DNA from 2 places in the Nonomuraea longicatena genome. Region 1 is predicted to be linked to the other one. Evidence: riboswitches for the same ligand, from Rfam matches in the RefSeq annotation. Region 1 holds a riboswitch; the other holds the start of a gene.
What was found. A riboswitch is a leader RNA that binds a small molecule or an ion and turns the genes downstream of it on or off. The one in region 1 is predicted to bind thiamine pyrophosphate.
Positions count from the first base shown of each region.

Region 2: another riboswitch for thiamine pyrophosphate. It lies ahead of ABD120_RS37595 (purine-cytosine permease family protein); the one in region 1 lies ahead of tenA (thiaminase II).

Region 1 covers NZ_BAAAHQ010000004.1:270,369-278,262, reverse strand. Annotated here, with positions in the region: gene ABD120_RS06595 (DUF5682 family protein) at 1-67, shown strand, start outside; gene ABD120_RS06590 (carbohydrate kinase family protein) at 60-974, opposite strand; gene ABD120_RS06585 (MFS transporter) at 990-2,360, opposite strand; gene ABD120_RS06580 (hypothetical protein) at 2,486-3,160, shown strand; gene ABD120_RS06575 (S9 family peptidase) at 3,143-4,939, opposite strand; gene ABD120_RS06570 (hypothetical protein) at 4,987-5,430, opposite strand; TPP riboswitch at 5,665-5,760, shown strand; gene tenA (thiaminase II) at 5,748-6,419, shown strand; gene ABD120_RS06560 (DUF6221 family protein) at 6,489-7,079, opposite strand; gene ABD120_RS06555 (carboxylesterase/lipase family protein) at 7,154-7,894, shown strand, end outside.
Region 2 covers NZ_BAAAHQ010000056.1:72,695-80,588, forward strand. Annotated here, with positions in the region: gene ABD120_RS37585 (ATP-binding protein) at 1-1,124, opposite strand, end outside; gene ABD120_RS37590 (methylated-DNA--[protein]-cysteine S-methyltransferase) at 1,219-1,815, shown strand; gene ABD120_RS37595 (purine-cytosine permease family protein) at 1,757-3,121, opposite strand; TPP riboswitch at 3,114-3,226, opposite strand; gene ABD120_RS37600 (hypothetical protein) at 3,535-3,870, shown strand; gene ABD120_RS37610 (hypothetical protein) at 4,229-4,690, opposite strand; gene ABD120_RS37615 (rhodanese-like domain-containing protein) at 4,868-5,191, shown strand; gene ABD120_RS37620 (Fpg/Nei family DNA glycosylase) at 5,197-6,075, opposite strand; gene ABD120_RS37625 (GOLPH3/VPS74 family protein) at 6,129-6,770, shown strand; gene ABD120_RS37630 (LCP family protein) at 6,784-7,894, opposite strand, start outside.

The DNA of each region.
Region 1 (7,894 bases):
CACCACGCCGCTGGTGGCGGCGCATCCGGGCACCGTGAACGCCGTGGCGGGCGTGCTGGTCAGCTGAACCAGGGCGGGTCGGCGCCGGGGACCGTACAGGTCAGCGCCGCCACCCTGGCCCCGTGTACGGCGGCGGCCCGCGCCGCTTCGAGGTCGAGGCCGTCGAGGCGGCCACCGAGCAGCCCGGCGGCGCCGAGGTGGTGGAGCAGTCCTGCGGTGAAGGCGTCGCCCGCGCCGACGGTGTCGACGACCTTCACCGGTACGCCGGGCACCCGGACGCGTTCGCCGTCGAGTGACACGAGCGCCCCGGCCGCGCCCCTGGTGACGACCACGAGCCGGACCCCGGCCGCGTGCCAGGTGTCGCAGCCCTCTTCGAGGGCGGTGCCGGGCAGCAGGTAGCCGAGATCCTCCTCGCTCAGCTTGAGGATGTCGGCCCCCATGGGCAGCCGGGCCAGGTAGGCGGCGCGGCCGGCGAGGCCGGGCCGGACGTTGGGGTCGATGGAGATCGTCGCGTGCGGGGCGAGCGCGGCGACGAAGCCGGCGACGGCGTCCGCGCCCGGCTCCCTGACCAGCGCGAGCGAGCCCGTGTGCAGGCAGGAGACGCCGCCGACGGAGTGCGGGTCGAGTTCGTCGGCCGTCCACTGCCAGTCGGCGGCGCCGTCGGCGTGGAAGGAGTAGGCGGCCTGGCCCTCGGCGTCGAGGGCGGCGATGGCGAGGGTGCTCGGCTCGGCGGCGGGGACGGCCGCGGTCAGGTCGACGCCGGAGTCGGCGAGGTGGTCGCGGAAGAGCCGTCCGAACACGTCGTCGGCGATGCGCCCGAGGAAACGGGTGGGTGTGCCGAGCCTGGCCAGCGCCACGGCGGTGTTGGCCGGGCCGCCACCAGGGTGTACCCGCAGCGTGAGCTGGCCGTTCCGCCTGGTGGCGAAGGCGTCGGCCACGCACTCACCGAGGACCGCGATCACGTGGACCAGCATCACACCACAAGATCTTCATGGCAACCACGCAGTTCCGCGCCTGCGCACGACCGCGAGGACCACCAGGGCGAAACCGACGAGCAGCAGCAGACCGGCGTGGGTGGCCGCGCCCCACCCGCCGTCGGCGGCGCTGAGGAACACCGCGCCGGTGACCGTGCCGCCCAGAACCCCACCGGCCTCCTGTACGGTGCCCAGCACCCCGGCCGCCGCCCCCGACCGCTCCTTGCGCACGCCCGCGAGCACGGCGGAGATGAGCGGCGACATGAGCGCCCCCATCCCGGCCCCGGTGACGAACAACCCCCCGGCCACCAGGTACGGCGAGGCCGCCGCGACCGCCACGTGGATGACGCCGAGCCCGGCCGCGACGGCGGCGGCCCCGGCGACCGGGCGTCCCCTGCGCAGGGAGGCGAGCAGGAATCCGGCGTTGAGCGAGGTGAACACCAGCCCGGCCGAGAGCGGCGCGAGCCCGAGCCCTTCCTGGAGGTAGAGGGCGAGCACGAAGGACAGCCCGGCGGAGCCGCCGAACAGCAGCGCCACCGCGAGCAGCCCGCCGGTGAACCCGCGCTCGCTGAAGACCCGCAGGTCGAGCAGCGGTTGCGGGAGTGTCCGCTGTCTGGCGGCGAATCCGGCGAGCAGCGGGGCGGGCAGCAGGAGCAGGAGCAGGCTCCACAGCGGCCAGCCGAGTTCGGCGCCGAGGGCGAGCGGCAGCACGGCGCTGACCAGCCCGCCCGCGACCAGGACGGCACTGAGGAGATCGACCCGCCCCGGGACGGCACCGGCGTCCGGCTCCGCCCGCAGGTCGGGGACGAGGGGGCGGGTGAGGGCGAGGGCCAGCAGGCCGATGGGCAGGTTGATGAGGAAGACCAGGCGCCAGCCCAGTCCGCCGAGGTCGGCCGCGACGAGGAGGCCGCCGACGACCTGGCCGCTGACTCCGGCCAGGCCGGTGGCGGTGCCGTACCAGCCGAAGGCGCGGGCGCGGTCGGCGCCCGGGTAGAGGGCGCCGAGCAGGGTGAGGACCTGCGGCGCGAGCAGCGCGGCGGCGAGACCCTGGGCGACGCGGGCGGCGATGAGCGCGGCGGTGCTCGGGGCGGTGCCGCAGCCGAGGGAGGCGAGCGTGAACAGCGCGAGGCCGATCATGAACACCCGGCGCGGGCCGTACAGGTCGCCGATCCGGCCGGAGATGATCAGCCCGGCGGCGTAGGCGAGGCCGTATCCGGCGATCACGAGCTGGGTGGCGGCGGGTCCGGCGCCGAGGTCGGCGCGGATCGAGGGGATGGCGACGTTGGCGATGAAGAAGTCGAGCGTGGTCACGAAGACCGGGACCAGCACGACGGGCAGGGGCAGCCAGCGGCTGTGACTGCGCACGGCCGGGCATACGTGGACCACAGAGTTACTCCTGACGAGGCAGCGGGCGGTGAGAGAACACCGGTCTGCTTGACTGGGTTTCACCCTGCTCTGCGGGCATTTCGGATCACTGCGGGTCCGCTACGGATGGCGTCATAATCCGACTGATGCCGATTTTTCGTGACTACGCCGCCGCCATCGCGCCCGTCATCGACGCCGTCCACGTGAACGTGCACGCGGCCACCTGCGGCGCCGACCGCTCCGGCCTGCTCGTGGACCTGCGCTACGTGCTGCCCCTGCGCCCGGTGCCACGCGCCCGGCTCCGGACGGTCTACCGGTACGGCACCGCGCCCGACCTCCACGCCGAGATCGGCCGCCACCTCGCCCAGGACACCCTCGTCGAACGCGACGGCGTCCTGTCGGCGTCGGCCGCCGGACGCGCCGCGATCGACGCCCTCTACGCCGCCCACGCCTCGGCCGTCACCCGGATCTGGCCGGACGTGAGCGACCTCGCCGCCCTGGCCGGCGAGGTCCTGGCCGCCGCGCCCCGGGTGCCGGGCGGCGCCCTTGAGGTGATGGCCCCGCCGTACGAGCCGGACGGGGTGCCCCCCGGGGTGCTGCTGTTCAACCGGCTGGCCGCGCTGCGCTACCACCGGGGGGACGCGCACGCCCGCGCCTGGCAGGCCGAGGGGCTGAGCGCCGCCGAGGTGGTCAGGCTGCACGCCGGTCCGCTGTGGCGGACGATCGAGACCGCCACGGACGAGGGGGCGGCGGTGCCGTACCGGGGGCTGGACGAGCGGCGGCGCACGGCGCTCTACGACGGGCTACGGGCGCTGGTCTGACAGATTGCGGCGGATGAAGTCGAGCTGGTGGCGCAGCAGCCGCGCCGAGTCCACGCGGTGCCCGGCGCCGGGCAGCAGCAGCACCTCGTGCGGACGTCCCGCCGCCGTCAGCGCGGACGACAGCCGCAGCGTGTTGGCCGGGTGCACGTTGTCGTCCAGCAGCCCGTGCACCAGCAGCAGCGGACGGCGCAGCGACCCGGCCTCCAGCAGGGTCGAGCAGCGCTCGTAGGCGTCCGGATGCTCGTCCGGGTGGCCGAGATCGCGTTCGCGCCAGAACGTGTGGTACATCCGCTGGTCGGTGACTCCCGCGCCGGCGACGCCCACGTGGAAGACGTCCGGACGGCGCAGCACCGCCAGCGTGGCCAGGAAACCGCCGAACGACCAGCCCCTGATCGCCACCCGGCTCAGGTCGAGCTCGGGGCGGAGCGCGGCGGCGGCCATGAGGCCCTCGACCTGGTCGTCCAGGACCGGGCCCGCGATGTCGTGGTGAACCGCCCGCTCCCACGCCGGACCCCTGCCCGGCGTGCCCCTGCCGTCGATCGCGAGCACCGCGAAGCCCTGCTCGGCGAACCATTGCGAGACGTAGTCCCACCAGTTCGGCCGGACGAGCACCTTGCGCAGACCCAGCCCCCCGTACGGCTCCAGCAGCACGGGCAGCGGGCCGCCGTCGTGCCCGCTGGGCAGGTAGAGGGCGGCGCGCAGTTCGCGGGGGCCGAGCCTGAGCAGTTCCCTGCGCAGCTCCAGGACGGGCCGCTCGACACGGGAGGGCGCCCGCCACGGGCTCTCGTACGGGCGCAGCCCTGCCGCCGGGTCGTAGATCCACCGGTGCTGTTCCGTGGGCTCGGCGGTGGCGCTGAAGACGACGCTCTCGCCGTCCACGGACAGGACCTCCTCCAGTTGGAGGCCGGGCGGGGTGACGGGGGCGCCGCCGTACACGAGCCTGCGGGTGTCGTCGTGGTCCTCCGCGGTCACCAGGACGCCTGCGGCCGTGCGGGCGGGCAGGCCGGGCACGAGGGTCACCCAGGCGGGGTCGCGCTGTTCGGACAGCACCCGGCTCGCCCCCGTGTCCGGATCGATGGCGAGGACCTGGAGCAGGCGCTGGTCGCGGGGCATCACGGCGGCGTAGGGCCCGGTGGCGTCCCAGCCAGCCGCCGTCACGTACTCCATGCCCCGGGTGTCCACAGGTGTGCGTGCGCCGTCCAGGTCGGTGATCCACAGGCTGACGTCGGCGTTGGCGGTCCCCGCCGCCGGGTACGGCACGGCGGTTCCCGGGCGGCTCGGGTCCGACAGGTCGGCCAGGTGCCTGCGCCCGACCTTCGCGGTGTCCACCCGGGCCACGAGCAGCCGCTCGCCGTCCGGCGACCACCAGAAACCCCGGTCGCGCTCCAGCGACTCCACGGCCACGTACTCGGCCAGCCCGAAAGTGACCTCTGGGCCGTCGGGGGCGGCCACCGGCCGATCACCGTCGTCACCGGTCACCCGCAGCGCGCCGTCGCACACGTACGCCACGCGGCGGCCCGTGGGATCGGGGTAGGGCCGCTCGGCAGGCTCTTCGGTGGGCAGACGGCGCGGCTCGCCGCCTGCGGTCACCGTCCACACTCGGCCGTCGCGGGCGAAGGCGGCGACGCCGCCGTCGAGGGTGTAGGAGCCGACGTCCCGCGCCACCTCCCGCTCACCCGACCACAGGCTGCCGTCGCGAAGGTAGAAGTCTCTGGTGACGGCGGTGGGAAGGCCGACGGTGAACCGGCGCGTGCGCTCGAACTGCTCAGGAAAGCTCATGAAACGCAGCATGGCCCGCCCCTCACGGGCACAGGCCATTGATCACATTATAGCGGGTTCCGCGACATCAGGCACCGTCGCATGGTCTTCACCCGGGTGCCCACGATCGGGCAGACCCGGACCTCTCGACCCTCCTCGTCGATGACCTTCCTGTGTCCCAGGGGCCGGTCCAGTGTGACGGACATGGGGACGCCCCCTCCATGGCCGAGGTGGAAACGCGGCCAGATCTCCTCCAGCCACTTCTCCAGCAACGTGCGCTCACGCGTCGGACAGATGTCGCGAAGTGTCGCTCGGACCCGCACGCTCATCTCAGACTCGGCCGCCTCCGCTTTCTCGGCCTTGAGGCATTCCTCAGAGGTCTCCAAGGTGAACGCGTGCAGGAGGAGGATTCGTCCTTCCACCTCGACCGTGTCGATCCGCGCGGCAAAGGGCGGTTCGATCGGCCGTGACTCCCTCATCCCGGTCACCACGGAGATCGCGATGGCCAGCACCAGGAGAAAGCAGAGGCGCCACGGGCTCAGGGGGTTCACGTCCGGAAGACGGCCTCCAGTGCTCATCGCCGCTGTAACCGCCCATCGCCTTGGCGAAAAGTGTGGACCGGTGCGTCCTGCCGTGATGCTCCCGATGCTCGGGTCAGCCTACGGGATCTTCCACCCGATGTCCGGCTTCTTCGCCCACACACCCGCCCCGACGGAGATAGACCGTAAATCGCATAATAGGGTTAGTAAACCGACGCGGGGTGCCTTGACCCAAGGCTGAGATCACACCCGTCGAACCTGATCTAGTTCGGACTAGCGAAGGGACAGTCGTGTTCACCGACGACGTCTGGGCGCACACCGCCAAGCTGCTGCGCGCCATCCACGAGCACCCGTTCAACGTGGCCCTCGGCGACGGGAGCCTCGACCGCGAGCGGTTCGCCTTCTACATCGTGCAGGACGCCCGCTACCTGGAGTCGTTCGCCAAGGCGCTGGCGACCGCCGCCGTGCGCGCCGACGACCCGGAGGAGGCCGCGTTCTGGGCGCGCAGCGCGCACGACGCCATCGCCGCCGAGCGCACCCTGCACGAGGGCTACATCGAGGAGTACGGCCTGACCGCCGCCGACCTGTCGGGCGTGCGGACCTCGCCGTCCGCGCTCGGCTATTCCTCCTGGCTGCAGGCGAACGCGCTGTCCGCACCGTACCCGGTGCTGGCCGCCGCCGTACTGCCGTGCTTCTGGGTGTACCAGGACGTCGGCGAGGCGCTGGTGTCGCGCAGCTCGGCCACCCACCCCTACCGGGCGTGGATCGCGACCTATGCCGACCCGGCCTTCGCCGAGGCCGTCGCGACCGCGCGGCGCATCACCGACCGGCTCGCGGACGCCGCCGACGAGCAGGTGCGCGCGGCTATGAAGGCCGCCTTCGTCCAGGCCACCGAGTACGAGTGGCTGTTCTGGGACAGCGCCTGGCGCCTGGAGGGCTGGCCCACGCGGCAGTGGGTGTGACCTGGCCGATGCCGGAATCAGGTTGAGCGGGCCGAACTCGACACGGGCCTTCCGGCGGGGCATCAGACTTCACGGCTCACGCGGCGATCGGCGACTCCAGAACAGCGACTTGTCGGCATACGCCGCGACAGACGCCACCGGTTCCGCGTAGGCGGCGGCAAGGGCGCGCAGGGCCTCCTCCAGGCCGTCGATCGCCCCAACCGTCGCATCGTCGGCCGCCTCGCCCTGCTCCCAGCGCTGCCGCAGGCCCTCGTACTGGGTGAGGATCCGCTCCTTGGCGGCGATGTCCGCCAGGACGCGGCCCGGGGAGTGCCGTGCGATGTGCACTGCGGCACCGACGTCCACCAGCGCAGCCTGGACCACCATGTGCCGAAGACGGCCCTGTGTGGCCCGCTTCGCGTACCAGTTGAGGCTGCGCAGCCGCGCCCGCCGCCGACCGTCCTTGCCCTCGCCGTCGAAACAGAAGTGGGCAAGCTCCCCTGACTCCTCCTGCAACGGCACCGGCTCGTCGGTGTCCTCGTAGTACCAGCACCAGTACTCGTCGGCCTCCTTGTGGCCCGACGGAGGCAGCTCGAAACCCGGGTGGGAGGCATCCGTCGCGACCTGCCGTTCCTCCGCCCACCGCGCTCGCAGGAACGCCACCAGCTCATCGGGCGTCATCGCCCCATCCTCCCAGCCTCGCCCGCAGGGCGGGACAGGGTAAACGTTGCCTGGGGCGGCATAGCATCGTCCGTATGGACGTGATCGCGGGGACCGCTTGCGGCAGGGTCAGGGGCACGGTCGAGGACGGCGTCGCGGTCTTCCTCGGCATACCCTACGCGGCGCCGCCGTTCGGTCCCCGCAGGTTCCGGGCGCCCGTACCCGCCGAACCGTGGACCGGACTGCGCGACGCCACCCGCTACGGCCCCACCGCCCCCAAGCCACCCTGTCCCCCGCCCCTCTCCCGGCTGCTGCCCGATCCGGACATCCCCGGCGACGACTGCCTCAACCTCAACGTGTGGACCCCGCAGTCCCGTGACGGACTGCTGCCCGTCATGGTGTGGATCCACGGCGGCTCGCTGCGCAACGGCTCGTCGAGCCTGCCCGTGTACGACGGCCACGCCTTCGCCCGCGACGGGGTCGTGCTCGTGTCGATCAACTACCGGCTGGGTATCGAGGGGTTCGGCGTCTTCCCCGACGCGCCGGACAACCGGGGCCTGCTCGACCAGCTCGCCGCGCTCACCTGGGTACAGGACAACATCACCCGCTTCGGCGGCGACCCCGGCAACGTGACCGTGTTCGGTGAGTCCGGCGTGGCGGCGCTGCTGACCAGCCCGAAGGCGGAGGGGCTGGTCCATCGGGCGATCCTGCAGAGCGGCCCGCCGCGAACGGTGTCCCGGGCGCGGGGGGCGAAGGTCGTCAGGTCCATGGCCAGGGCGATGGGGGTGCCGCCGACGGCCCTGTCCTTCTCCGTCGTCGATCGCCGGCGGCTGCTC
Region 2 (7,894 bases), on a different contig from region 1:
CCCGTCTCGGCGATCCGCGCGCTCACCACGTCCAGCCAGCGGCCCGATTCGAGCTGGATCGTCAGCGTCCGCCCCGGTGTCGGCAGCGGGAACGGCAGCGGCCCGCCGATCACGGACTCGGCGCCGCAGGACGTCAGCTCCGCCGCCGCCGGGTTCCACTGGGTGACCAGGCCCTGCCCATCGAGTACGGCGATGCCGTCCGCGCTGGCGTCGAAGACCGCCCGCTCGTGCGCCCGCTGCCTGACCGCCTCCTGGTAGGCCATCGTGTTGCCCACCGCGATGCCGGCGTGCCCCGCCAGCAGTTCGAGCAGCTCCAGCTCCACGTGTCCCGGCTTGCGTTTGGAGAACAACGCGTACAGCGCACCGTACGGTCGCCCGCCCACCGCCGCCACACCCAGCGCGATCGTGTGCAAACCCGGCATCTCCGCCCAAACCAGATCACCCAGCCCCTGCGACTCCAGCATGACCGTCTTGCCGGTACGTAAAAGCTTGCCCACCAAACTGGTCCGCAGGTCGGCCGTGGCGCCGCGCAGTGATTCCGGCAGGCGGTCGGCCGCGACCACCCGCAGCCGGTCGCCCTCGATCTGCACGAACCCGCCGGCGTCCGCGCCGGTCAGCTCCGTCAGGCTGGCCGCGATGCGGTCGAGGACGGCGGGCAGTTCGAGTTCGGCGTTGATGTCGCCGACGACGTCGGTGAGCCTGCGCACCAGGCGGGCACGCTGGGCCGCCCGGTCGTCCGCCTGCTGGTCGCGCTGGACCGGATGGTGCATGTGCACGTAGCCGACGACCGCACTGCCCTGACGCAGGGCGCTGGTGTCGACCCGCAGGTCGAGGAGGGTGCCGTCGCGGCGGAAGCGCTTGGTGAGCAGCGAGACCTGACCGCCGGTGCGCACCCGTTCGAGCACCGCGTTGTGCTCGGCGGTCAGCTCCGCCGGCACGATCGGCGCCCTGCGGCCCACCACCTGCGGCGCCGTCCAGCCGAACAACCGCTCGGCCGCCGGGTTCCACGCGAGGACGGTCTGGTCGCGATCGAGGACGACGACGGCGTCCGGCGCGCTGGCGAGCACAGCGGTGGCCAAGGCGTCGTCAACGCCGGCGCGGGTTTCGGCCCTGTCCTCTCCCACCTTTCCATAGTGCACGCGGTGGTGTGCTTTCGTGGTGCGATCCGTCCGATACGCTGCGGTCACGAGCTTTCATGGCGGTGAAGTAGGTGAGGGTATGTCGAGCGGCGACCTCGATGCCCTGCTCAGAGTGACGTCGGCCACATACCAGGGCCAGAGCCCTCCCGACATCGCGTTCGGCACCTACGACGGCGCCGTCGGCAGGCTGGTGCTCGCCGTGACCGGCCGGGGCGTCGTGGCCTGCAGCTTCGGCGACGAGAACACGGTGTTCGAGCGGGTCGTCAGGCAGGTCGGCTCCTTCATCGGGCCCGACGCCAGCCGGCTCGACCCGGTGCGGCGCGAGCTCGACGCCTACTTCTCCGGCCGGCTGCGCACGTTCACGACGCCGGTCGACCTCGCGCTGGCCACGCCGTTCGCGCGGACGGTCCTGCAGAAGATGATGGCGGTGCCGTACGCGACGACCACGACGTACGGCGAGATCGCCGAGCGCATCGGACGGCCGCGCGCCATGCGGGCCGTCGGCAACGCGCTCGCCGAGAACCCCGTCTGCGTGATCGTGCCCTGCCACCGCATCGTGCAGAGCGACGGCGGGCTCGGCGACTACGCCGGCGGGCCGGCCGCCAAGCAACGGCTGCTCACTGTCGAGAACCGCGCCGAGAACCGTCCCGAGAACCGCGCCTCAGGCCGCCGATAGCCAGCGTCACGACCACGGCCACGATCGCCGCGCCGAGGGCGCCGTTCATCCACGGCTGCCTGACCGCCTCGCGCAGCGGCAGCCAGATCCGGTCCCACGCCTCCACCGTCGGCGTACCGGTCGTCACCCAGTAGGCGGCGAAGCCGAGCGCCCACGGCACCAGCATCGACCAGCGGGCCGGGGCGTCCTCCTCTGTGTTCCAGCGGGTCCTGCCGCCCAGCAGGAAGTAGTCGACCGCCAGCACCGCGAACATCGGCACGAACACCGCGCCGATCAGGCCGAGGAAGGCGCCGTACGAGGTCACGTCCACGACCAGCGCGATCGCCGTCGTCACCACGCCGATCACCACGGAGATCACCCGCCGGTCCACGCGCGGCATCAGGTTCTGCAGCGAGACCGTCGTCGAGTACACGTTGGCGAACGACTGGTCGGTCTCCCGCAGCACCAGCACCGCGAAGAACAGGGCGCCCAGCGGCGCGGCCACGAACGGCCCGAACACCGCCGTGCCGTCGGCCGTCACGGCCGCGGCGCCCGCCATGGCCACCGCGTACACGCCGAGGCCCAGGCAGGCGACCTGGGCCAGCGTGTAGCCGCCCACCACGCCGGTGAAGGCGGCGCGGCTGGAGCGCGAGTGGCGGGCGAAGTCGGCGGCGATCGGCACCCACGACACCGACAGGGCGATCACGTAGTCGACGGCGGGGGCGAAGGCGCTCCAGTCGCCGCCCGTGTGCGGCGGGGCCTTCGACAGGAAGTCCACGGCGTACCAGACGAGAGCGACGATCACCGCGATCGTGACGTACCTGCGCAACACCCGCACCGCACCCAGCGGCCAGATCGTCATCGCGACGGTGAGGACCCCGGCGGCGACCACCCACACCGCGTACGGCACCGCGTCACCGAAGATGGCCATGGCGCCCTGGGAGATCACCCAGAGCTCGAACGCGCCCCAGCCGATCATCTGGATGATGTTGAGGACGCTGGGGACGTACGACAGCCTGGCGCCGAACAGCCCTCTGAGCAGCACCATCGCGGGCCGGCCGGTCTGGGTGCCGGGGATGGCGGCGAGGCCGACCATCGTGGTGCCGATGAGGCTGCCGACGACCGTCGCGGTCAGTGCGGCGGCCAGGCTCAGCGGGGCGTCGCCGAGGGGGTTGAGCAGGAGGAGCGCTCCGGAGAAACCGAGCAGGCTGACCGCGAGGTTGGCCCAGAGCGCACCCTGGTCGAGGACGCCCAGGGTCTTGGGCGGGGCGCCCTCCAGGGTCAGGGGGACTTCCGCGTGGTGCGGATCGTCGGCGACACGCGTCATCGCGCACACTCCCTACGCCGGCATTACCCGGACAGGTTCATGCGGTCGGCGACAGCCGTAGTCGCCCTCTCAGCCTGGTTGCCCCAAGCTCCCGCGTCGAGTTGATGTTCAGATCCGGGCATCCCCGGCTCGCGGCCCCCATGATGCCCCATACATCCACATTCGGCCACCCTTGGGTGTCTAGTGCGGTGGCCAGACACGTTCGCCGGGTCGGCGACACGCCGGCTAGGGCTCCTGCCACGCCCGGGTGCTCGTTCACCCGCTGGAGCGGAATCCGGCTGGCTGCCTGGCCCGTGACCCGAGCCCGCATCCACAGCGAATGTCAGCCACGAGCAGCCTGACCACTCGGTGAACCTGACTGGTCACCGCATTAGTCTGATTCCTGGACGACTCGGACGGAGGTACGGACGCAATTGAGCGAGATCGACCCGCACATCCACGTCGACCAGAAGGTGATGCAGGCCAGCGCCGGTGGCCGCAACGCGATGGTGTTGACGTTGGGCCTCGTGCCCGACTCTCCGAGCGTCGTCACCACCGGTTGCGGCCTCCAGGTGCCCTACGCGATGACCTCTCCCCGCCCGGAAAGCGTCACCTGCCTCGCCTGCCGGGAACACGCCCACCGGGAACACCTGAGCTGGGCCGACCAGGTGGAGCATCTGAGCCGGTGGCCAGGTACGCCCTTCACCGGCGACCAGGCGGCCAAGGCCGCGCAATGGGCCCGCGACCTCGCGAAGAGGTTCTCCGGCTAGGCGGTGACCACGAACGTTCACTGGGTTTGCTGATCACGCGGCTCAGGTCCGGGGGCGACCCCATCGGCGTTGTTTCTCACTGCGGACCCGGGTGCGTTCTCGCCGTTGCTCGGCCAGCACGTCGGGGTGACGGGCGGGGGTGGTGCCACTGGCGGACGCCATGATGATCAGAGCTCTGCGGACCCGGATCTGCAGCGCCTGGCCTTCGGCGTCGGTTGATCGCCGGGCTCTGACGGGCTCAGCCATGCGCTCTTCCAACTGTCGGTCTCTATTGGGCCGTTACGACAGTGGAGCAGGTCATCACGCGGCGCGAGCCGTACGGCTCGCGCCGAGCCGGTGAACGAATGTGGTCACCGCACTAGATACCGGGGTAAGCGGCGGTGCGCCACCAATCGCCGGCTTTCAGATGCGCGATCAGCCGTGAGTCGGTGACCACCACGTCGTAATCCGCCCCGACGCGCATCTCCTCGCATCGGAGGAAAGCCGCAGCGGATTCAGGGGACATCTGGTTGAACGGCCCCTCGCTCTCCCGGGGAAATCCCCTGCCGCTTTCAGACAGCCGCTCTTCGGCCGCCACTGTGAAGGGGTAGTTGCGCGTCGCAGTCCGCTCCACACTCTCGACGAAGTCGCGATCCACTCCGTCGTCCTCGTCGTCAAGCAGGTCCAGTACGGTCCCGTCCTCTTCCAGATCACGGAGGAAGAAGCTCTTGTCGGGCAGCGGCCAGTGCCAGACGTCCGGGTTGAAGGCGGTTACCCGCAGTTGAATGCGGCGGTGCGCCGGGGCGACGGCCAGCACCCTTACCGCGTAGAGATCGGTCACGACGCCATTCTCTCTTCGGGTATCCGCATGGTCGAAGGAGCCTCCGCGAGCGGAACTCAAGCCGCGCGTCACGATCGGCCCGGAGAGCACACCGCGCCCGCTCTGAACCTCGACGCAATGAAGCCCGCCGGTCCTCGCGGGGGCGGTTCAGGTGCCCGGTGCTGGGAGAATGGGGAAATGACCGTTCCTGAGATCGAGGCCAAAGACGTCCCTGACGACGGCTACCTGCTGGACGTGCGCGAGCAGGAGGAGTGGGTGGCGGGGCACGCGCCGCAGGCCGTGCACATCCCCATGGGCGAACTGCAGGCGCGGGTCGAGGAGGTGCCCGCCGGACAGGCCGTGTACGTCGTGTGCCGCGTCGGCGGCCGGTCCGCGCATGCCGCGGCCTGGCTCAACCACGTGGGCCGCGAGGCGGTCAACATCGACGGCGGCATGTACGCCTGGGAGGCCGCCAAGCGCCCGATGGTGAGCGAGACCGGGCAGCCCCCGTTCGTGGCCTGACGGGGCTATCTCAGGAGCTTCGACATCCGCCGGTCGGCCAGCGGCTTGCCGCCGGTCTGGCAGGTCGGGCAGTACTGCAGCGCGGAGTCGGCGAAGGACACCTCGCGGATCGTGTCGCCGCACACGTCGCAGGGCTGCCCCGCGCGATTGTGCACACGCAGGCCGGACTTCTTCTCGGCCTTGAGATCCTTGGCCGCCAGGCCCCGCGCCCGCTCGACGGCCTCCGCCAGCGTGGCGACGATGGCCGCGTGCAGGTCGGCGACCTGGTCGTCGGTCAGCGTCGCGGCGATCTTGAACGGTGACATCCGGGCCGCGTGGAGCACCTCGTCCGAGTAGGCGTTGCCGATGCCCGCGATCACCTTCTGGTCGCGCAGGAGCCCCTTGATCTGCGACCGGTTGCCGCCGACGATGCCGCGCAGCACGTCCACGGTGAAGGTGTCGGCCAGCGGGTCGGGCCCGAGCGCGGCCACTCCCGGCACCTCCTGCGGGTCGCGGGTGACGTAGACGGCCAGCCGCTTCTGGGTGCCCGCCTCGGTCAGCTCGAACCCGGGCGCCGCGCCGGTGTCGTCGGGCGCGAGCCGCACCCGGACGGCCAGCGGGCCTTTGCCGGGCCGTACGGGCTTGGCGCCGGACAGGTCGTCCTTCCAGCGCAGCCATCCGGCGCGGGCCAGGTGGATGACCAGGTGGAGGCCGTCGCAGTCGAGGTCGAGGAACTTGCCGTGGCGCGCCACGGCGGTCACGGTCAGCCCGCCGAGCGCGCCGGCGGGCGGGTCGAAGGTCTTGAGCGCCTGGATGGCCACCACGTCGACGGCCAGGACGGTGCGCCCGACCGCGTGGCGGCCGAGGAATTCGGCGAGAGATGCCACCTCGGGTAGTTCCGGCATACGTCCAGAGTATGGTCCACAGCCTGTGGAAAACCACGCGGTAGGGTCAAGCCATGAACGTGACGATCGCCGAGGAAGTGCTCCTTATCGCCCATACCGACCAGGAGGGGAAGAGCCTCGTCTCCACCACCCAACTCGGTCTGACGCTCGCCGGTGCCGTACTCGCCGAACTGGCGTTGAACGGCCGGGTCGAACTGTCGAAGAAGCGAGTCACGCTCAAGGACCGCAGCCCGCTCGGCGACCCCGAACTCGACGCCGTCCTCGGGCGTGTCGCCGAGGACGGCAAGGACCGCACCCCGTCATCGTGGGTGCAGAAGATCCAGTCGGACAAGCTCCGCACCCGCCTGCTGACCCGGCTGGCCGACGCCGGGGTCCTCACCGAGCAGAGCGGGAAGGTCCTCGGCATCTTCCCGACCACGCGCTGGCCCGAGGCCGACGGCTCGATCGAGGCCGAGGTCCGCGCACGCGTCGGCGACGCGCTCGACGGAGCCGAGCCCTCCCCCCGTACGGCGGTGCTCATCTCCCTGCTGCACTCGACCGGCCTGATCCGCAAAGCCTTCCCCGGCGCCGCCAAGCGGCGCGTGAAGGAGATCGTCGAGGGCGAGTGGGCCGGCGAGGCCGTCGCCAAGACGATCGCCGGGATCAACGCGGCGGTCATCGTGACCGTCACGACCGTCACGACCGCCACGACGTGACCGGTTCGACCGGCTAGTTGCCGTCGAGGATCTCCTTCGGGACGGGTTTGTCCGCCTTGAGGGCGTTGAACAGGGCCAGCGCCTTCGTACGGTCCCACTTGACCGCGCTGCCGCCCCCGGCGATCTCGTTGCCGCCGAACGGCACAACGGTGGTGACCGGGCTGTCGCCCATCGCGAGGCCCAGCGACAGCATGTCGAAGACGCCGGTGCCGGGATCGACCGTGACCGCCTCGGTCGCGCTCATCGCGAGCGGGATCGAGGTGAACGGGTTGACCAGCACGCCGGGACTGGCGGCCTTCTTCACCACGGCGCTGAGGAACTGCCGCTGCCGCTTCGTGCGCTCGAAGTCGGGCAGCGCGCCGCCCTTGCGGGTGCGGACGTAGCCGAGCGCCTGCGCGCCGGTCAGCTCCTGCGTCCCCTTCTTGAGGTCGAGCCCGGCCTTGGGGTCGTGGATGTCGGTACGGATGTTCATCTCGACACCGCCGACCGCATCGACGATGTCGACGAATCCGGCGAAGCCGATCTCCATGTAGTTGTCGATCCGCAGGCCGGTGTTCTCCTCGACGGTCCGTACGAGCAGCCTGGGGCCGCCCATGCTGTAGGCGGCGTTGAGCTTGTTGCGGCCCTTGCCCGGGACGGTGACCGCCGAGTCGCGCGGCAGGCTGACGACGGTGGGCCGGTCGCCGCCCTCGGGGATGTGCACGAGCATCATCGAGTCGGTGCGCTGGCCTGCGGCGCGGCCGGTGGCCAGCTTCTTGCGCTCGGCCGCGGACAGGCCCTTGCGGCTGTCGGAGCCGACCAGCAGCCAGTTGGTGCCGGGGGTGTCGTCGACGCGTCCGTCGTAGTCGTCGAGGACCCCGTCGATGCCCTGGAGCCGCGAGTCGATCCAGAAGAGCATGCCCACGGCGGCGACCAGCAGCGCCACCAGCACGCCCGCGACGATCCTGACGATCGTGCGGCCGGAGGGGCGGCGCCCGCCGCCACCGGGCCGGCGCGGGTTCGGCAGGGCGGTGCCGCCACCGCCTGAGCCGCCGTGCGACTTCAACGGCCGGACCGCGCCGCCGCCGCCGGAGCGTTCACGACCGTAGACCCGGCCCTTCGACGGGGTGGCGGGGGGAGCCTGG